3 regions of the Arthrobacter sp. 10T416 genome follow, and region 1 is predicted to be linked to each of the others. Evidence: predicted binding sites of a transcription regulator. Region 1 holds the regulator's gene; each other region holds the start of a gene.

Region 1 (7,001 bases):
GCGTACACGGCCACGGGCCTGGCCTCGGGATGCCAGGCGGCCAGGGCCGCGGCCGAGGTGAAGGCCGGCAGCGCCGTGCGGCCGTCCGGCGCCTTGAGGGTCACGAGGGCCATATCCGCTTGCTTGTCGCCATGGACGTGGTCGCCATGGGGGCCGGCGACGGCCTCCGCTTCCTCGGCGAGGGTGGCCAGGATCGGCACGAACACCCGTGCGGTTGCCAGGGCCGCCACCACGGCCGCCTCGTCCCCGCGGCCGGCAGCGAGATCGGCCAGGGTCACGAGATAGCCGGCGTCGGCAGCGCCGTCGTCGTCCTCGAAATTGTGGATCTTCGCGTCTTCGCCGGTGAGGCTCCGGCCGGCCCAGGGCTGCCCGGCGGAATCGGCCGGGCCGCCCGCCCCGGCAAGGGCGGCGGCGATGTGGCCGGGCAGGGCGCGCGGGCCGGGCTGGGTGTTGGGCTCCATGAAGGGTCCGGGCTAGCGGCGGCCGGCGACGTCGAGGGCTTCGGGCAGCGTGAAGTTGCCGTTGTAGAGGGCCTTGCCGACAATCGCGCCCTCGACACCCAGGGGCACGAGCGAGCGCAGGACCTTGAGGTCTTCGAGGCTGGAGATGCCGCCGGAGGCCACCACGGGCTTTCCTGTCTTCTCGACCATCTGGCGGAGCAGTTCAACGTTAGGCCCCTGGAGCGTGCCGTCCTTGGTGACGTCGGTGACGACGTAGCGGGCGCAGCCGGCGTCCTCCAGACGGCCTAGGACCTCCCAGAGGTCGCCGCCTTCCTTGGTCCAGCCGCGGCCGGCGAGGGTGGTGCCGCGGACGTCGAGGCCGACGGCGATCTTGTCGCCGAACCGCTCGATCACGCGTTCGGTCCACTCGGGGTTCTCGAGCGCCGCCGTGCCGAGATTGACCCGGGCCACCCCAAGCTCCAGCGCCTTTTCCAGGGACTCGTCGTCGCGCAGTCCGCCGGAGAGTTCCACCTTGATGTCGAGCCGGCCCACCACTTCGCGCAGGAGTTCCGCGTTCGAACCGCGGCCGAAGGCTGCGTCGAGGTCCACCAGGTGGACCCATTCGGCGCCCTGGTCCTGCCAGTTCAGCGCGGCTTCCAGCGGGGTCCCGTAGCTGGTTTCACTGCCGGCCTCGCCCTGGACAAGGCGCACGGCCTGGCCGTTTACGACGTCGACGGCGGGGAGCAGCTCAAGGACGGGCAGCGCGGTTTCGGTGGTCATCGGAGGGTCCTCACGGATTAGGGGTCAGGAATTCGTCGCTGCGGGGCCGGTTACTTGCCGGGCAGCGTCAGGAGGTAGGCGGCCAGGAGGGACATCGCGGCCAGGACGTAAAACACGATCTGCACCCAGAGCGGGCTCTTCTGCTGCCGGAAGGACAGGGCTCCGCCAACCAGCAGTCCGGCGAGGCCCATGAGGACCAGGGACCACATCTAGGCCGTTCCTTCCGGGGCGGGAACGGCCGGGGCGGTGGCCGGGGCCGGAACGGCGCGGGCGGCGCCGCGCAGGCTGTCCACCCAGTTGCGGAGCAGGCGCGCTCCGGCGTCGCCGGACTTTTCCGGGTGGAACTGCGTGGCGCAGAGCGGGCCGTTTTCCACGGCGGCGATGAAGGGTGCCCCGTGTTCGGACCACGTGACCAGCGGGGCAGCCATCCGCGGCTGGATCACGTCGAAGTCCCAGTGCTGCACACCGTAGGAGTGGACGAAGTAGAAGCGTTCGTTTTCGACGCCGGCGAAGAGGCGTGACCCTTCCGGCACCGTGACGGTGTTCCAGCCCATGTGCGGCACCACTTCGGCCGGCAGGAGCTCGACCTTGCCCGGCCACTCCCCCATCCCCTCGGCGACGGTACCGTGTTCCACCCCGGCCTCGAAGAGCACCTGGAGGCCGACGCAGATCGCGAGTACGGGCCGGCCGCCGGCAACGCGGCGCCCGATCATCCGGACGGCGTCTACGGCTTTGAGTTCCTTCATCACGGTTTCGAAGGCCCCCACGCCGGGGACCACCAGCCCGTCAGCGTTCAGCACGTCCTCGGCCTTGGCGCTGAGGATGACCTCGGCCCCGGCGCGTTCGAGGGCGCGGACGGCCGACCGGACGTTCCCGGAGCCGTAGTCCAGCACCGTGACGGTGGGCTTGCCTGCGGGCGAGGCCGGCTTCCGGTCCCCGTCCGGGTTGATGATGGCCCCGTCGCGGAGCACTTTTCCGGTCACAGCGCGCCCTTGGTGGAGGGAATGCCTTCGACGCGGGGGTCAGGTTCGACGGCGGCGCGCAACGCCCGGGCGAACGCCTTGAACTGGGCTTCGACGATGTGGTGCGGGTCGCGGCCGGCGGTGACGTTCATGTGCAGGCAGATGCCGGCGTGCAGGGTGATGGCTTCGAAGACGTGACGGGTCAGCGAGCCGGTGAAGTGGCCGCCGATGAGGTGGTACTCCTGGCCGGCCGGTTCGCCGGCGTGGACCAGGTAGGGGCGGCCGGAGACGTCGACGACGGCCTGGGCGAGGGCCTCATCGAGCGGCACGGTGGCCTCCCCGAAGCGCCGGATCCCGGCCTTGTTGCCCAGCGCGGTCCGCAGGACTTCGCCGAAGGTGATCGCCACGTCCTCGACGGTGTGGTGGACGTCGATGTGGGTGTCGCCGGTGGCTTTGACCGTCATGTCGATCAGGGAGTGCTTGCTGAGCGCCGTCAGCATGTGGTCGTAGAACGGCACGGAGGTACTGATGTCCGATACACCGGTGCCGTCGAGGTCGATCTCGACCAGGACGGACGACTCGCTGGTGGTCCGCTCCAGGCGTGCGGTCCGGGCCTGGGCCGCGGCTGCTCCGGGGTTGTTCATGTGGGTGTCCTTTGGATGAAGGCGGCGCCCCGGCGAACAGGGCGGTGTGCGTGGGTCCTGGGTTAAGTCTAGGCGGACGGTGCTTGGCGGCCGGTCAGGATCTGTTCGAGGGCCTGCAGAAACGCTGTGGTTTCCGTCTCAGTGCCGGCTGTCACCCGCAGATGTCCCGGAATGCCGACGTCGCGAATGAGCACCCCGGCGTCCAGCAGCCCCTGCCAGACCTCGTGCGGGTTATCCAGGCCCCCGAAGAAGACGTAGTTCGAGTCCGAGGCGGCGGGTTTGAGGCCCATCCGGATCAGTTCGGAGACGATCCTGTCCCGCTGGCGTTTGATGTCCTCGACGTCGGCCATCAGCGCCACGCGGTGGTGCAGGGCGGCCAGGGCCGTTGCCTGGGTGATGGCGGAGAGGTGGTACGGCAGCCGCACGAGGCGGAGGGCGTCCGTGACCTCCGGGGCGGCCGCCATATAGCCGAGCCGTGCGCCGGCGAGGGCGAAGGCCTTGCTCATGGTGCGGGACACGATCAGCCGCTCGCGGCCGGGCAGCAGGGTCAGTGCGCTGGGTGTGCCGTCGTGGGCGAACTCGTGGTACGCCTCGTCGACGATCACGATGGTCTGGCTTTCCTGGCCCGCCTCATAGACGGCCTCCACAACATCCAGGCCCAGGCCTGTCCCGGTGGGGTTGTTCGGCGAGCAGAGGAAGACCACGCTGGGCTTCAGTTCGCGGACCTGCCGGGCTGCCGATTCCGCGCTGAGGCCGTAGTCCTCGGCGCGGACTCCCACGATGTATTCGGTGTCCGTCCCCGCGGCCAGTAGCGGGTACATGGAGTACGTGGGAGGGAAGCCGAGGGCGGTGCGCCCCGGGCCGCCGAAGGCCTGGAGGATCTGCTGGAGCACTTCGTTGGACCCGTTGGCGGCCCAGATGTTGTCCGCTTCGAGGCCGTGGCCCAGATACTCGGCGAGGGCCTCGCGGAGTTCGGTGAACTCGCGGTCCGGGTAGCGGTTCAGCCCCGCGGCGGCCTCGGTCACGGCCTCGGCGATGGCGGCGCGGACGTCGGCCGGGACCCCGTGCGTGTTCTCGTTGACGTTCAGCAGGATGGGCACGTCCAGCTGGGGTGCGCCGTAGGGGCGCAGGCCCCGCAGGTTTGTGCGGAGGGGCAGTCGGTTGAGTCGCTCTAGCTGGTCAGTCACCCGCCCAGTTTAAGTGAGACCCGGGCCCGCCCCGAAACTGTGACCCCGGAATGCCCGCCCCGTAAGGGCTGCCGGGGTTCACCAGGGGCGTTCACTCACACGCCGGCTGGTCATTCGCCGGCGGGGGCCCTGCCTACTTGGAGGGGACGAAGAGCTGCTGGCCGGGCATCACGCGGGCGGCGCCGAGGTTGTTGAGCTGGACAATGTCGGCCACGACGTCGCGGGGATCGCGTTCCGGTGCCACGGCGCCGGCGATCGCCCAGAGGGATTCGCCCGGCTGGACGGTGACGGTGACCGCGGGAGTCACCGAGAGCTCCGCGGCGGAGTCGGCCGCTTTGGCGGGGGCGTTGAGGAAACCGGCGAGAGACAGGACCAGGACAGCCAGGACGATCAGCGGCAGGCCGATGAAGACGAACCGTCCCCGGCGGGTCAGCCGCAGGGGCGCCTGGCGTGCTGCCGCTTGGGGCACGGCCGTGCGGGACTTGATGGTGCCGAACGAACCGGACATAACGCTTACTGCTGACATAACTAAGCCCTCCTGGACCTCTCTGTGCCGCCCGGCGTACTCCATGTACCCGCCGCCAACCGGCCGAACCATCGAACGCGTGACCTTTATAGGCGAACCTGCGACTGCGAAACTTAGAACACAGAATCGAAACCTGCATTCGGTTCCCGTCGACAGGTTTCGAACACATATTCGAACTCTGCTTGTTCTGTTTTAGCACCTATGAACGAACATTGTCGAGACTCGCTAGAACAAATGTTTGAAAAACATGGTGTGCTGGCCTACTTTTGAATCACGGAACAACCGCTGGTGAGTTCACCTGCGGTTGGACAGTTCAAGTTCAACAACGGGGTCTGACATTTTTAGGCCCCGGGGGTTTTCAGGCCACAGCGGCCCGGCGGCAAGGTCCGCAGGGCGGAACGGAAAGGCATGGCGAATATGGCAGCACAAGCCGCCGGCGGGAGGGCTACCCAACGGAGCCCGCAGACCGGTCGGGCGCCGAAGAGCCTTACCGTCCGGCAGAAGAAGATCCTGGAGACGATCCAGCGTTCGGTCACGGACAACGGCTACCCGCCGTCCATGCGCGAAATCGGTGACACCGTGGGGCTCGCCAGCCTCTCCAGCGTCACCCACCAGCTCTCACAGCTGGAAAAGCTCGGCTACCTGCGGCGGGACCCCAAGCGGCCCCGTGCCATGGAAGTCCTGATGCCGCTAACCCTGGACGGCGGCGCCACCCCCATCTCCGGCGTCGAGAAGTCCAGCGGTCTGCGGGCCGTGGGCGGCCTCGCCGTCTCGGAACTGGCCAGCGCCACGGACACCGCGATGGTGCCGTTCGTGGGCCGGATTGCCGCCGGCGGCCCGATCCTGGCCGATCAGGTCGTGGAAGACGTTATGCCGCTGCCACGCCAGCTGGTGGGCCACGGCGAGTTGTTTATGCTCAAGGTGGCGGGGGATTCGATGATCGACGCCGCCATCTGCGACGGTGACTGGGTGGTGGTCCGCCGCCAGAACGACGCCGTCAATGGTGACATCGTGGCCGCGCTGCTCGACGACGAGGCCACCGTCAAGACGTTCCGCCAGCGCGACGGCCACACCTGGCTGCTCCCCCAGAACACCCAGTACGAACCGATCCTCGGCGATCACGCCGTCATCATGGGCAAGGTCGTGTCCGTACTGCGCTCCCTCTAACCGGGAACCACCAAGCACCAACTCAGCAGGCCCCGTCCGATGTTCCGGACGGGGCCTGTGGCGTTGGGGCAGAAGTTTCCGGCCTATCCGGCGGCCGGGGCCTTGGCCAAGCGGTCGAGGGCGGCCAGCGCCACGGCCGGATCCGTGGTGGGCCAGAACGGTGGCAGCGCCGCGCGCAGGAAGCCGCCGTAGCGCTCGGTGGACAGCCGGGAATCGAGTACGGCCACCACGCCCTTGTCCGACGTCGAACGGATCAGCCGGCCGGCGCCCTGCGCCAGGCGGATGGCCGCGTGGGTCGCAGAGACACTCATAAAACCGTTGCCGCCCGACTGTGCCACGGCCCGGGAGCGGGCGGTCATCAGGGGATCGTCGGGCCGTGGGAACGGGATCCTGTCGATGACCACGAGGCGGCAGGAATTACCCGGTACGTCAACGCCCTGCCACAGCGACATTGTCCCGAACAGGCAGGTGTCCGGCTCGTCCGCGAACTGCTTGACCAGCGCCGTCATGGTCGATTCGCCCTGGCAGAGGATGCTCAGGCCCAACCTGGGCCGCATCGCCTCGGCGGCCTCCTCGGCAGCACGCCGGGAGGAGAAGAGGCACAGTGCCCCGCCGTTCGAGGCGCGGATCAGCTTCTCGAGTTCGTCGAGGGCCTCCGGGGAGGTACCGCGGCCCGGTTTGGGCAGGTGCTTGGCGACGTACAGGATGCCTTGTTTTGGATATTCAAACGGGGAACCGACGTCGACGCCGGTCCAGCTGGGCGCCCCGGGCCCCACCAGTCCCAGTCCCCCGGCTGCGGGCTCGAACGCCGCTCCGATGGCGAGGGTCGCCGAGGTCAGAACGACTGTGTGGTCCGCGAACAGCCCTTCGCGCAGCCGCCCGGCGACGCTGAGCGGGGCGATGTTGACCAGGGCCGGCGCGGAGTCATCCGGCTGTGAGTAACCCTGCTGCGGGTCAAAGCTGCTGTTGCGCGAAAACCAGACCACCTCGCGGTTTTCCTTGGCGGCCAGGAGCCGTTCGCACAGCTCCAGGATCACCATCAGGCGGGAGCGGGTGAGCTGCCGGCCGCCGTCGGCCGGGGTGGCGCTATCCCCCTTGGAGTCGGAGAGCGCGGCGCGGCAGGCGTCGCGGAGCTGGTCAACACAGTCCAGCTGTTCGCTGTTCAGGCCGTTCGGCATCAGCCCGCTTGGGACACCTTCGATGGCGAGTTCGAGGTTGGCGGCGGCGGTGTTGAGCGCATCCACGGTGATCCCGGTGTGCTTACGGGCACCGGATGCCGCGGCGTGCACCATCGC
Region 2 (7,001 bases), on a different contig from region 1:
GCGGGAAATTCTGCTTGGCATGGTCACCTCGGCACCATGCTAACAACGCGGCGTCCGGTTGGGTCCTGCAGCCGGTCAGGGCACCGGCCGCGGGCCCTGTGCGCGGGCCACGCTGCCGGCCCGGGCGACGCCGAGGCCGGCGAACACGGTGGCCGCCCCCTCGGCGACGGCGCTCAGCGACTTCTCGAAGTACCAGACGGGCTCGTACATGGCCGGGAACGGGCCGAACGCCGGCAGATCGACGTAGCGGTAAACCACGACGGCGGCGAACGCGCTGAGCGCCACGAGGAAAGCGAAGGCGTAGGCAGCCCGGCTGCCGCGCACTAAGACGGCCAGTGCGGCCAGCACCGCCGCACCGGATTCGAGCAGGAAAAGTGTGCCCTGGCCAATGCCCTGCGGCGACCCCGCCTGGTAGCCGGGGGCCAAGTGGATGTGCACCACTGCGTCGACGAGGAGGGCCGCCGCTGTCAGTAACCGCAGGCCAACGCCGCGTCCCCGCCTCCGGGCCGGCGCCCCGCCGCGGACTGAAGCGCTCATTGGACTGTCAACGTTCCGTGCATGCCGGGGTGGAAGGTGCAGTGATAGGTATACGTGCCCGGCTTGGAGGGCGCCGTGAAGCTCGCTGTACCACCGCTGCCCTTGACGTCGACGTCGAACGCCGCGCCGTCGTCGGCGGTCACCGTGTGTTCGGCGCTGTCCATGTTGGTGATGGTCACCGGCGTGCCTGCGGCGACCACCAGGGGGGTGCCGTAGGCAAAGTCCTTGATCGTGATGGCCGACGGGCCTGCCGTCGCACTGCCCGGCGCGGCTGTACCCGGAGCACTTCCCGAACCCATGGGCATACTGGCCGTCGCCGAGGGGCCGCCCGCGGACGTGGCGGCCGGTGATGCCCCGCTTCCCCCGGACGAGCATCCCGGGGCGGCCACCAGGACCGCCGCCAGGACTAGCGTGGCGCGCACATTTCTGGTGTTCATGGGGCACCCCTAAACCATGGATCTGCTGGCCGCAGAAGTTGACCGGCTGCTCCCATTCTGCTCCCGTTTGGCCCGGGCGGCGCGGAGTTTCCAGCTGCCCTGCAGGCGGTGTTCAGCGTGCTCCCATCCTGCGCTGCAGGAGGCCGTGGACTACGTGGTTGGCGTGTTCGCGCAAGTTGCAGGTGAGGTTGGCCGGGTACTGGCCGGGACTCACTTCGGGCCGGGCCCTACTTGGGCCAAAAAAGAAATTACCTGCCCGTGTTCGCGGGCGCTTACTCACTGGTTTGCCGCCCGTACCCAACTTTCGGCATCCCGAAAGTCGGGTAGTTGCCCCGCCTTGTTGGGCGCTTGGTCCGCGTGCCACGGTGGCTGGCAGAGGCCGGAAAGCTGGTGGGGTTTCAGTCCGCACTGAAGGTCACCGGGGTGTTTCTCTCGGCCTCAGCTCGACACTTGTGGAGCCGCGTTCTGAATCGTTGCCTGGGGAATCGGAGAACATCGTGCAGACCTTGCCGGGAGCAGATACAGCCATAACGGTCCGGCTGTTCGGAGCACTGGAAATCCGGCGCGACGGCGTCGCGCTGACAGCCGCGGACCTCGGCGGCTGCAAACCACGCCACATCCTCGAAATTCTCTTGCTGAACCTCGGCACCCCGGTCTCAAAGACGCAGTTGATCGAGATCCTGTGGGGACCCAGCGCCAGCGACGGGGCCGTAGCGACGCTGGAGAGCTACATCAGCGGGCTCCGCCGGGCGATCCAGCCCGGGCAGACCAAGTCCGGTCCGCTCCGGACCGCCAACAGCGGGTATCTGCTGGATCCGCACCTGGTGGACCTTGACCTCATGCGTTTCCGCTGCCTGCTCAATGCCGCGGCGACGGCCGCCCCGGAAGACGCCTACCCGGTGCTGGTCGAGGCGCTGGCGCTCTCGGCCGAGCCACTGCTGGGGTTCGAGCTCGTCGCTGACTGGGCGGACGAGGCCCGCGCGCGGCAGCATGCCGAACGGGTTGCCGCGATGCTCGCCGCTGCCGAGGCGGCAACGGCGCTAAGGCGCCCCCACGAGGCGATCAACTGGGCACAAGCGGCCATCCGGTCCGAGCCCCTGAACGAACGGGCCTGGATGGTGCTGGTGGAGGCCTACGAACTCGCCGGCCTGCCCGCCGAGGGTCTCTCCGCCTACGACCGCTGCCGCCGCCTCTTCGACCGAGACCTCGCCTGCCCGCCGGGACCGGCCCTCCAGGCCGCGCATCTGCGGCTCTTGCGGCAGCACGCCGAGGCCGATTCGGAGCTCTCCGAGGTGCTGTCGGCCCTGCTGTTCCTTGGCGGCTGGCTGCACAACCCGGGGTCGCAGGGTGCGGGGACCGATGACCGGCTGCACCAGAACGCCGGACGAATCCTGGATTCCTTCCTCCAGCGGGTCCGGACCGCGGTGTGACGTGGCCGGTGGCCGGGGTCCGGGTGCCGGCACCCACCGTCAGGCCGCCCGGACCACGGGGAGTTCATCCCAGTGCGTTGTGTAGCGCGGTGACAACATGTCGCGCTTCATGGTCCAGTCGGGGCCGCCGCGGATGCCCCCGTGACCCAGGCCGATGGATCCCCGGCCGTATCTGCGGCTGATCTCCTCCACCAGGGGTCCGATGCCGCGTTCCTCGTGCGGGTTCTCGAACAGGGCCAGCGGGGCCTGGTTGGCAGTGGGGCGCAGGTCGGTGACCATGATCCCGGCCCGCGCGTACTTGATGTCGTCGCCGATCCGGGGGAGCAGGGCGTAGGCCGCGCGTGCCAGCAGTACCGGGTCAGCCGTGGGCATGGGGAGCGGGACGCATACCGACGGATAGGAGCTGTCCCGCGGGTTGTAGTAGGACGTAGCGGCGAAAGCGGTGAGCAGCTTTGCCTGCAACCCGTGCTTGGCGAGCCGGGCGCTGGCTTGCTGGGCGTAGAGGCCCAGGACCTGGCGCATTCCCGCCTGGTTTCCTACGGGGGTGGCAAACGATCGGCTGAAGATCAGTTGGTCGCGGCCGACGCGCTCCTCCTCCAGCGGGATGCACCGGGTGCCCTGCAGCTCGAGGACGGTACGCATGAGGACCACCGAGAAGCGGTCCCTGATGGTCACGGGGTCGGCCCGGGCCAGGTCCAGAACGGACCGGATCCCCATCGCATTCAGGCGTTTGGTCAGGCGGGTCGACACACCCCAGAGCTCGATCACGGACAGGTCCGCCATGAGCTGCGCCTGGCGCTCGGCCGGGACGGCCTCCCAGTGGCAGACGCCGTCGAACGCCGGGTTGTGCTTGGCCCACTTGTTGGCCAGCTTGGCCAGCGTCTTGGTGCCGGCGATGCCGACGCAGACCGGGACGCCGACGTTGCGGCGGACGGCAGTCTTCATCGCTTGCCCCAGGCGTTGCAGCTCGGCGGGGCCGCCGGTGACTCCCAAGAATGCCTCATCGATGCTGTAGACCTCCAGCCAGGCCGAATACCGCCCCAGGAGTTCCATGACCCGGGCGCTAATGTCGCCGTAGAGCTCATAGTTGCTGGACTTGGCCACCAGCCCCCACTCCTTGGCGCGCGGAGCGAGCTTAAACCACGGTTCGCCCAGCGGGATGCCGAGTGCCTTCGCTTCGGGGGAGCGGGTGACGGCGCAGCCGTCGTTGTTGGACAGGACGACGACGGGCCGGCCCTCCAGGGAGGGGTCGAAGGCGCGTTCGGCGCTGGCATAAAAACAGTTCACGTCCACGAGGGCGATGCTGCCGCTGGGTCGGGGTTCAATCATCACACCAAACCTTCCTGCTCGGGCACCCGTTCAGGTTCAGACATGGTGCAGGCAGCGTGTGGCGACGCCCCAGACGACGAGGTCGGACAGGGCCGGGACCCGGATGTCCGGGTAGCGCGGGTTGTCTGCCTGCAGCACCACGCCGGAGGCGGTGATGCGGAGGCGCTTGACCGTGAGCTCGCCGTCGAGGACGGCGACGACGACGCATCCGTCACGCGGTGCCAGCGCCCGGTTCACGATCAACTCATCGCCGTCGCTGATTCCGGCCCCCTCCATCGAGTCCCCCGACACCCGGACGACGTACGTACTGGTGATGTCCTTGATCAGGTGRTCATTGAGGTCGATCCGGCCGTCGAAGTAGTCCTGAGCCGGCGACGGGTATCCGGCCGCAACAGCGACCGGCGAGATCAGGACCGACAGCAAGGACGCGCCCGCATCTATCACGCGGGGACCAACAACAACGCTCACAACACACCCTTTATTCGAATATATCTTCGAATAAAGTGTAGCCCCGGGCGCCGACATTTGACCGGCCCTGCGGAATCGGAATCGCGGGTCCCGGCGAACCAGGGGCACGACGCGCCGAAGTCCGTCGAGGTCCCCCCCACCCCCCCCGATCGCGCCGCCGGGAAACCGCCAGCGGCGTCCGCGGAGTTGATGAGTCATCCGTGAGGTGGAACTTGCTCATCATCCGGTTGGAACTCGCCCGCAGTTGGGCCCGGCGCTGGAAGAGCCCGCTTAGGGTGAAGGCATGTTCACAATGATCCGGTCCCTGAGGCCTCTCGCGGCGCCTGCCGCGGCTGTCCTTCTTGCGGGGGCGCTTTTCATCCTGGAGGAGCGCCATTTCGACCAGAAAAGCGCCCTCCTGTTGGCGTTCCTCACGGGCGTTGCAGTGGCGGAGATTTTGCCGGCCGCCGCCCTCGGGCTGGTCCTGGGGGCGCTGCTCCTGCAGAGTGTCAAGATCCTGCCGCTGGTCCTCCTGTCCGGCGTGCTGAGTTATGCCGTCGTTCCGGTGGTGATCTTCTTCGCGGTGGTTGGCTGGAAGAGCAGGAACCGCTGGGTCCTCCCGCTAACGTCTGTCTTGTTCGCCGCCGTCATCACCGCCAACTGGTTCACCGACCAGACCTGGATCAATTTCATCTTCGGCAACCAGCTGTACGACAGGGGAGTGCTGCGCACCCTCACCTACGCCTTCCTGATCTTCGGGGCCTTCGCCGCACTGAACCTCGCCGCGTGGGCCGTCGGCGTCGCGGTCAACAACGTTTCAAGAAGCCGGCGGGCGCAGCTGGCGGCGGAACGCCGGCTCCGGGAAACGGCGACCGAACTTGCCGTCGAACAGGAACGCAACAGGATCGCCAGGGAATTGCACGATGTTCTGGCCCATTCACTCACGGTGATCGTGGCCCAGGCGGACGGCATCCGATACATCCACCACACGGAACCGGACTCCGTGGCAGAAGCCTCCCAAGTCATCGCCGAATCAGCGAGGACCGCGCTCGTGGAAACGCGGAGGCTCATCGAAGGCTTCTCGACGGACCTCGGCACTCAACCCACGCACAGGATTGAGGACCTGGCCGATCTTGCCGACCGTTTGGGTTCCAGTGGAATGCCCGTCACCACCGAAACCACGGGCCAGCCGCGGGACATGACCCCGGCCCAGCAACTGACCGTCTACCGGCTGGCGCAGGAGAGCCTCACCAACGCCTTCAAATATGGCGACCGTAGCCAGGGCGCGCACCTGCACCTGCTCTGGACGGCGACGAACCTGGAGCTGCGTGTCCGCTCATTTTTTGGGACCAATCAGCCAGGCACGACGACGTCGACCCCCGTCGGCCGCGGGATAGCAGGAATGAAGGCACGTGCAGCGACCGTTGGCGGACGGGTGGAAACGGTCCGGGGCGAGGACACCTTTGAGGTGCTGGCTTCCCTCCCCGTTGCAGTACCCAGCCAGCATCCGGAAACCACCACCAGCAAGTCCCGCCTCCGCTCCCTGGAAGGAGCCCAGCCATGACGGCCGCACCGATCACGATTGCGCTGGCCGATGACCAGCCACTGTTCAGCGCCGGACTCAGGATGATCTTGCGCAGTCAGCCGGACATGGACCTCGTCGGCGAAGCCGCCAACGGGGAAGCGGCGGTCGAACTCGCGCAGGCGGCACGCCCGGATGTGCTCCTTATGGACATCCGGATGCCCGTCATGGACGGAATCACAGCCACCAGAACCATACTGGGAACGCCGGGCGGCCATGCCCCGAAGATCATCGTGCTCACCACCATCCAGCACGACGAAGCCGTGGTGCGGGCCATCCAGGCCGGTGCCGCCGGGTTCCTGACGAAAGACACCACGCCCGATTTCCTGCTGGCCGCCATCCGAACGGTCCACTCGGGCCACTCGGTCATCGCGCCGGCCCTCACCAACGAGCTCTTGCGCGACTACACCACGCCTTCGACAGGAACCGACGCGGCACTGGCAGGCCTCTCCGGCAGGGAACGCGACGTGTTCCTCCACGCTGCCAAGGGGTTGAGCAACGCGGAAATCGCGGCGGCACTGGTGCTCAGCGAAGCCACCGTAAAATCCCACGTCGGCAGCATCCTGGCAAAACTCAAGCTGAAGAGCCGCATCCAGCTCGTCGCCTTCGCGTACGAAAACAACGTTCTCAACTAGCCCGCGCAGCAGCATCGTCCACCCAATTCGGTCTTCCCGATCCCGGGAAGGTAGCCACCGCTTTACCCAAAACAATCGAAGGAGCCACCATGAAGAAAAAGGTCTTCGGCGCTGCTGTGCTGATACTCGGCACCGGTGCCGCCCTGGCTGCGGCCGCCACCCCTGCAGCGTCGGTCACTGCATCACCGGAGCCCATCCCGGGGATCATCCGTCAGGCAGAGGCCTATGCCTCAACAGATCCGATAGCCGAAACGGGCGTGCAGAAGGCCGTCGAGCTCTGCATGGCCAAGGCCGGCTTCTCGTACACGCCCCCCAGCGCCGCGATGACGATGGACCTCAACGGAGCCATCGGATTCAAACGGCTCACGGTCGACGCCGCCAAGGCAAGCGGTTACGCCGGCACCCTGCCCCAGGGACCCCGCGAACCGGTTCCCGGCACAGCGGACGGCAAGCTCTTCGCAGATCCGGCCTTCAACAAAGCACTCACCGGTCCGGCGGACTCAGCTTCAATGGTCAGGGTGGGCACCACCGGAACCTCTGCCGCCGGATGCCGTGGCGAAGCCATGACAAAGATCTACGGCAGCGCGGAAAACTACATGCTCGC
Region 3 (7,001 bases), on a different contig from region 1:
GCGAGGACACCGCGACGTTGCCGATCAGCCGCTCGTCGGTGCCGTGGGTCTCGACGTCGAGGACGCCGATTCCGGGGATGACGGAGCCGGTCCTGGTCTTAAAGAACTTGCCGAACAGCTGGTAGAGCCCGCAGATGACCAGCATGGGCATCCCGTCCTCGGCCAGTTCCTTCAGGGTGGTTTCACGCGACAGAAGGTCGTCCTGGATGACCAGCTGGCCGCTGTCCTGGCCGCCGCCGCCCACGATCAGGTCCACATCGGCGGGAAACTCGTCACCGACGTTGTATTCGAGCAGTTCCGGGGTGTACCCGTGCCAGCGCAGCCGCTGGGCGAGGACCAGGGCGTTGCCCCAGTCGCCGTAGATGTTCATGTCCCGCGGGTAAAGCTGGAGGACGCGGATGGTGCCCTTGTCCGGGCCGGCCGGGTCCTCGGGCGGCAGGACATGCCCGAAGGAGAGTCCGTGCTGGGCGTCGGGGGATGCCGGGGTCATGAGACCACCTCCACTGTGGTGATTTTGGAAAGCTCGCGGCGGATGGCCAGCATGGCGGTGTAGGTGCAGAAGATCCGCTTTGGCTGGTCCTTCGCGCCGCGGATGAAAGCGGCCAGCGCCGGGGCAATGTCGGTGTCCACAGCGCCGATCGCAACGTCGTCGTACTGCAGCCGCAGGGCCATGTCGTAGGCGCGGGAGCCGGAGAGCTGGTCCACGCCGGCATCACGCAGGGTGTCGAATTCGACGTCCCACAGCCAGGACATGTCGCGGCCGTCGGCGTAGTTGTCGTTGATGGCGATCATGGTGGCGTAGCCGGCGGCCGGGAACGACTTCAGGCCCAGCCGGAATCCGCTGGGGTTCTTCACCAAGACCAGTTCCAGCGGGAGGCCGTCGACCACCAGGGACTCACCGCGCCCGAAGGCCGGAGCGACGTTGGCCAGCGCCGTCAGCAGTCCGGCCTGGTCGGTACCCGTGCCGCGGACGGCCGTGACCGCACGGGCCAGGGTCAGCGCGGCGGCGGCGTTGAAGATGTTGTACACGCCTCGCAACTTCATGCCGGTGCTGACAGTCTCGCCGTCGTACTCGAAGTCGGCGTCGCTGGCACCCACGCGGCGAAGCACGACGTGGGCATCCGGCTTGGCGGGTGCCGGCGGCACCGGGCTGCCCGGCGCGGCCCGCATTTCGTCGTCGTTGGGGAAGGTGCTGAGCAGTGAATCGTCCAGGCCGAAGTAGCGCACTTCAGGGCCGCCGTGGCCGGCCTGGGGGAGCGCGTCCGCGATCCGGGCGACGCGGGGGTCCTCACGGTTCAGGACGACGGTTCCGGTGGTTTTGGCGGCGATGTGCTGGAGCAGTTCCGCCGTCTTGTCGATTTCGCCGAAGCGGTCCAGCTGGTCGCGAAGGACGTTCAGCAGCAGGCAATACCGCGGCGGGACCCTGTTGACGAAGTGCACGGCGTGGGCCTCGTCGAGTTCCAGGACTGCGACGTCGGCATCCAGCCGGCCGCGCCAGTCCACCTCGCCGAGCAGTGCTGCCGCAACGCCACGGGTGAAGTTGCTGCCGGTTCGGTTGGTGAAGACCTTCAGGCCCTGGCTCTCCAGGAGTTCGACGACCATCTTGGTGGTAGTGGTCTTGCCGTTGGTGCCGCTGACGACGGCGACGCCCAGCGGAAGGGTGGAGAGCGTCCGTTGCATAAACCCGGGGTCGATTTTCTCGACCACCAGGCCGGGGAGGGCAGAGCCTCCGCCCCGGAGCCGGGAAACCCGGCGAACGAACTTGCCGAGCGGAACGCTGAAGTAGAGCATGCTTTGTAATATATCCCAGCGGCGGCATGGAACCGGGTCCTGCGGTGCGCCCCGGTGCGGCCCCGCGCGGCGCCGAGCACTATGCTGGCAGGATGACCACCCCCCACTCTTCGCCTGGCTCCCCCGTGGGATCCGGCCTGCGGATTGGCGTCCTGGCCCTCCAGGGCGACTTCCGGGAACATCTCCACGCCGTTGAAGCCGCCGGCGCCGCCGGCACCGCCGTCCGCCGCCCCACCGAACTCGACGGACTGGACGGCCTCATCATTCCAGGCGGCGAATCGACCACCATCGACAAGCTTTCGCGGATGTTCGACCTGCGGGACCCCCTCCGTGACCGCATCCGGTCCGGGCTTCCCGTCTATGGCTCCTGCGCGGGCATGATCCTGCTGGCCGATGAGATCGCGGACCCCGCGACCGACCTCGCCGGCAACCCGCAGCAGACCTTCGGCGGCCTTGACATCACTGTCCGCCGCAACGCCTTTGGCCGGCAGCGCGAGTCCTTCGAAACCGACCTTGAATTTGCGGGGCTGGAGTTCAGCGCCGACGAATCCGGCGTGGCCCCCGTGCACGCCGTCTTCATCCGCGGCCCCTGGGTGGAGCGCGTCGGCCCCGCCGTCGAAGTTCTAGCGAAGGTGGAACCGTCGAAGGCCGGCCACCCGGAATCCCTCGACGGGACAGCTAGAATTGTTGCAGTGCGTTCCGGCAAGCTGCTGGCCACCTCCTTCCACCCGGAAGTGACGGGGGAGAAGCGCGTGCATGAACTGTTTATTCGAATGATCAGAGGAGAAGCGTAAAGCATGTCAGGCCACTCCAAATGGGCGACGACCAAGCACAAAAAGGCCATCCTTGACAGCCGCAGGGCCAAGTCGTTCGCCAAGCTGATCAAGAACATCGAAGTTGCCGCGCGGATGGGCGGACCGGACCTCTCCGGCAACCCCGGCCTCGAACTCGCCGTCACCAAAGCCAAAAAAACCTCGGTTCCGGCTGACAACATCGACCGCGCCATCAAGCGCGGCGCCGGACTCACCGGCGAGGTAGTCGACTACACCGAAATCATGTACGAGTGCCGCGGGCCCCAGGGCTCGGCCCTGCTCATCGAGTGCCTCACGGACAATAAGAACCGCGCGGCCTCCGAGGTCCGCCTGGCCATCTCCCGCAACGGCGGCACCATCGCCGATCCCGGGTCGGTCAGTTACCTGTTTTCCCGCAAGGGTGTTGTGTCGCTGCCGAAGAACGGCCTGACCGAAGACGACGTCCTGATGGCCGTCCTCGAGGCCGGCGCCGAGGAAGTCAAGGACAACGGCGAGACCTTTGAAATCCACTCCGAGCCGACCGACCTGCAGGCCATCCGCGATGCGCTGAAGGAAGCCGGGATCGAGTACGACACCGATGAGGCCGAATTCGTGCCCTCGATGCAGGTGCCGCTGGACCTGGACGCCGCCAAGAAGTTCATGAAGCTGGTGGACGCACTGGAAGAGCTCGACGACGTGCAGAACGTCTACAGCAACGCCGACCTCAGCGACGAAGTACAGGCAGCGCTGGAAGCCGAGTGACCCTCCGCGTCCTCGGCGTCGATCCGGGCCTGACCCGCTGCGGCATCGGCGTCGTGGACGTGGAAAAGAACCGCCGGGCCACGATGGTGGCCTTCGGCGTCGTTGGCACGTCCCCGGACGAGAGCCTGGACCAGCGTCTTCTGGTGATCGCCACGTCCATCGACGAATGGCTGGATAAGCACGAGCCGCACGTCCTCGCCGTCGAACGGGTGTTTTCCCAGCTCAACGTCAGCACCGTGATGGGCGTTGCGCAGGCGTCCGGGGTGGTGATCGCCGCGGCGGCGCGCCGGGGCATCCCGGTGGCGCTGCACACGCCGTCGGAAGTCAAAGCGGCAGTGACCGGCAGCGGCACATCCAACAAGGACGCCGTCACCAAACTCGTCACCAAGATCCTCCGGCTGGACGCCCCGCCGCGGCCCGCAGACGCCGCCGACGCACTGGCACTGGCCATCACGCACGCGTGGCGGGCCGGCAGCGGTGCGGCGGTAGCCACGACGGGCCCCGGAAGCCAGTCGCTGACCCCCGCCCAGCGCGCCTGGGCAGCGGCGGAAGCCAAAGCGCGCCGGGCGCGGTGAATGTCCCGCCGTCCCGACGCACTGCTTGGTAGGGTATTCGTAGATATGTTCGGATAGCGGGTCCGGCCGGTAAACACTGGCTGAACCAGCACCAGCCGGAAGTTCGGCTAAAAACCCAGGAGCCAGGCCTTGATCAGTTTTCTCCGCGGAACCGTAGCGCACGTTGGCCTGTCCTCGGCAGTGATCGACCTCAACGGCGCCGGCATGAGCGTCAACGCCACGCCGCAAACCCTCAGCAAACTCCGGGTCGGCGAGGAAGGCAAGCTGTTTACCTCCCTGATCGTCCGGGAAGACTCGCTGACCCTCTTCGGCTTTGGCAGTGACGACGAACGTGAGGTCTTTGATGTCCTGCTCAGTGTGAGCGGCGTCGGTCCCCGGCTGGCCCTGGCCGTCCTCGCCGTCCACGAACCCGAGGCGATCCGCGTCGCCGCGCATTCAGGGGACGGCAAGGCCTTCACCAAGGTGCCCGGCATTGGCCCCAAGGTCGCGGGCCGGATTGTGCTGGAACTCGCCGGCAAGCTGGTGCCGCACGGCACGCCGGGCGCGGCTGTGCCGTCCGTCTCCGCAGAAAGTGTGTGGAAGCCCCAGGTGGTGGCGGCCATGACCAGCCTGGGCTGGTCCGAAAAGGACGCCACCGCCAGCATCGACAAGTCGCTGGCGGATTCGCCCGAACTCGCCGAGCAGGGAAACGTCGCAGAGATCCTTCGCGCCACCCTGCGCTGGCTCGGCCAGGATGGCGCCCGTGCCGGGAACCGGGTAGGCGCGCGTGGCTGAGCCATCCATCGTCGGCGGGGGAGAGGAACCCGAGGAGCGCGCCATCGAGGCGGCCCTCCGGCCCAAGAACCTGCACGACTTCGTCGGACAGCACCGGGTCCGCAAGCAGCTCTCCCTGGTGCTTGAAGCGTCGCGGATGCGCGGCCGCAGTGCCGACCACGTGCTGCTCTCCGGGCCTCCCGGCCTGGGTAAAACAACGCTGTCCATGATCATCGCCGCAGAGATGAATGCCCCGCTGCGGATCAGCAGCGGCCCGGCGATTCAGCACGCCGGCGACCTCGCTGCGATCCTGTCGTCCCTGTCTGAAGGGGAGGTCCTGTTCCTCGACGAGATCCACCGGATGTCCCGCCCGGCCGAGGAAATGCTGTACATGGCCATGGAGGACTTCCGCGTCGACATCGTCGTCGGGAAGGGTGCCGGCGCCACGGCCATTCCGCTGGAACTGCCGCCCTTTACCCTGGTGGGCGCCACCACCCGCGCCGGCCTGCTCCCGGGGCCGCTGCGGGACAGGTTCGGCTTTACCGGGCACCTGGAGTTCTACTCCGTCGAGGAACTCGAACTGGTGCTCCGGCGTTCGGCCGGCCTGCTGGACCTGAAGGTGAACTCCGCAGGTTTCAGCGAGATCGCCGGCCGGTCCCGGGGCACACCCCGCATCGCCAACCGCCTTCTGCGCCGCGTCCGGGACTGGGCGCTGGTGCACGGTGTCGACCAGATTGACGCCCGTTCCGCCTCCGCAGCCCTGGACATGTACGAGGTCGACAAGCGCGGCCTGGACCGCCTGGACCGGGCAGTGCTTGAGGCGCTGATCACCAAGTTCGGCGGTGGCCCGGTGGGGCTGTCCACCCTGGCGATCGCCGTTGGCGAAGAAACCGAAACCGTGGAAACCGTCGCCGAGCCCTACCTCGTCCGCGAGGGCCTGCTGGGCCGGACGCCACGGGGCCGGATCGCGCTGGCGCCGGCATGGACCCATCTTGGATTCGCTGTCCCCGCCGGTGTCTTCGGGCAGGACCCGCTGGACCTGTTCCAGGCCGGCGAGCCGGACAGCGGGCCGGCCGGAAGCGGGGAGTACGCTGCGCCCGCCGCGGACCCGGAATGGATCCGTAATAGTCAATAGCACTCGCTMGTGACCTTTTCCCTTTAGACTGGTATGACGCTCGGCACGTTCGGGCCTTCGTTTCCGTGTGCGGCTACCACTAGCCGCTGCTGGCAGGGCATGGTCTTTCTGCCCCGCCAACTGCCGGGTCCCTACCGGGCGGTTCCGGAACGAGGCGGACGTTGCTGTGAAACCAGCTTGCAAGTACAGAACGGAACTTTCCCCTTGGATCCAATGACAATTCTCCTGTTCGTCATGCTCGGCGTGTTCGTCTTTATGATGTTCCGCCGCAACAAGAAGACGCAGCAGCAGCAGGCGGAGCTCCAGTCGAAGTTCAGCCCCGGTGTTGAGGTAATGACCAGCTTTGGCCTCTTCGGCCGCATCGTCCAGATCGACGACGCCGAGAACAAGGTTGTCCTGGAGCTCTCCCCGGGCAACACCGCCACCGTGCACCGCCAGGCCGTGACCAAGGTCGTCGAGCCGGTAGTTGCTGCCGAGGAGCCCACGGTCGTTCCCGACGACGCTTCCTCGCTGACCCACGAGCCCGCCGAGACCGTGAGCCCGGTTGACAACGTCGACGGCGCCGCCGTCGCCGGCGACCCGCTCCGCAACGAAACGCCGGATGAAACCCTGCGCCGCCTCAACGACGAAGGCAAAAAAGACAGCTAGTCTGCCTCCTGAGCTAACCCGCGGCGCTACGGTGCGCGGGCATCCGCCGGTGCAGGCCTGAGAGCCCGCACCGGCGGTTTCCTCCGTAAACAATAGAAAGATCGACAATGGCACGAACTGGCCCCAAAAACTCAGCCCTCCGGGTGCTGGTCTGGCTTGGCGTTATTCTCGCCGTCTTGACTGCCGTCCTGGCCGGCGGCAACATCGCCGGGCAGGCGAGCTGGGCTCCGAAGCTGGCCCTGGACCTTGAAGGCGGCACCCAGATGATCCTGGCGCCCAAGGTGGAGGGCGGTTCTGGCATCAACGAAGAACAGCTCAACCAGGCCGTCGCGATCATCCGCCAGCGTGTTGACGGTTCCGGCGTCGCCGAAGCCGAGATCAGCACCCAGTCCGGCCGCAACGTGGTGGTCAGCCTTCCGGGTACCCCGTCGAAGGAAACCCGTGCCTTGATCCAGGCCTCGGCCGATATGAACTTCCGTCCGGTGATCCAGGCCGGGGCCGGAGCAGCCGTTCCGGTCGCCTCCCGTACCCCGGCGAACAAGCTGC

The links. Region 1 encodes LexA, which represses DNA repair genes until DNA is damaged. Its sites were predicted from a motif close to TCGAACANNTGTTCGA; they were not measured.
Region 2: AC1DBE_RS00950 (LexA family protein) is a predicted target of LexA. The motif match lies at 4,216-4,231, and genes of this name have one in related genera.
Region 3: ruvA (Holliday junction branch migration protein RuvA) is a predicted target of LexA. The motif match lies at 3,957-3,972, and genes of this name have one in related genera.

Annotation. Positions count from the first base shown of each region.
Region 1 covers NZ_JBFTHI010000016.1:44,072-51,072, forward strand. The annotation lists gene AC1DBE_RS14865 (SseB family protein) at 1-461, opposite strand, end outside; gene priA (bifunctional 1-(5-phosphoribosyl)-5-((5-phosphoribosylamino)methylideneamino)imidazole-4-carboxamide isomerase/phosphoribosylanthranilate isomerase PriA) at 474-1,220, opposite strand; gene AC1DBE_RS14875 (hypothetical protein) at 1,271-1,429, opposite strand; gene hisH (imidazole glycerol phosphate synthase subunit HisH) at 1,430-2,203, opposite strand; gene hisB (imidazoleglycerol-phosphate dehydratase HisB) at 2,200-2,826, opposite strand; gene AC1DBE_RS14890 (histidinol-phosphate transaminase) at 2,895-4,013, opposite strand; gene AC1DBE_RS14895 (LysM peptidoglycan-binding domain-containing protein) at 4,147-4,539, opposite strand; gene lexA (transcriptional repressor LexA) at 4,957-5,706, shown strand; gene AC1DBE_RS14905 (ATP-dependent DNA helicase) at 5,790-7,001, opposite strand, start outside.
Region 2 covers NZ_JBFTHI010000001.1:199,599-206,599, forward strand. The annotation lists gene AC1DBE_RS00925 (CDP-alcohol phosphatidyltransferase family protein) at 1-21, opposite strand, end outside; gene AC1DBE_RS00930 (hypothetical protein) at 76-537, opposite strand; gene AC1DBE_RS00935 (cupredoxin domain-containing protein) at 534-974, opposite strand; gene AC1DBE_RS00940 (AfsR/SARP family transcriptional regulator) at 1,472-2,404, shown strand; gene AC1DBE_RS00945 (Y-family DNA polymerase) at 2,444-3,733, opposite strand; gene AC1DBE_RS00950 (LexA family protein) at 3,770-4,201, opposite strand; gene AC1DBE_RS00955 (sensor histidine kinase) at 4,485-5,744, shown strand; gene AC1DBE_RS00960 (response regulator) at 5,741-6,397, shown strand; gene AC1DBE_RS00965 (hypothetical protein) at 6,487-7,001, shown strand, end outside.
Region 3 covers NZ_JBFTHI010000001.1:489,917-496,917, reverse strand. The annotation lists gene AC1DBE_RS02240 (type 1 glutamine amidotransferase) at 1-370, opposite strand, end outside; gene AC1DBE_RS02235 (MurT ligase domain-containing protein) at 487-1,791, opposite strand; gene pdxT (pyridoxal 5'-phosphate synthase glutaminase subunit PdxT) at 1,884-2,585, shown strand; gene AC1DBE_RS02225 (YebC/PmpR family DNA-binding transcriptional regulator) at 2,589-3,344, shown strand; gene ruvC (crossover junction endodeoxyribonuclease RuvC) at 3,341-3,919, shown strand; gene ruvA (Holliday junction branch migration protein RuvA) at 4,049-4,693, shown strand; gene ruvB (Holliday junction branch migration DNA helicase RuvB) at 4,686-5,807, shown strand; gene yajC (preprotein translocase subunit YajC) at 6,021-6,455, shown strand; gene secD (protein translocase subunit SecD) at 6,563-7,001, shown strand, end outside.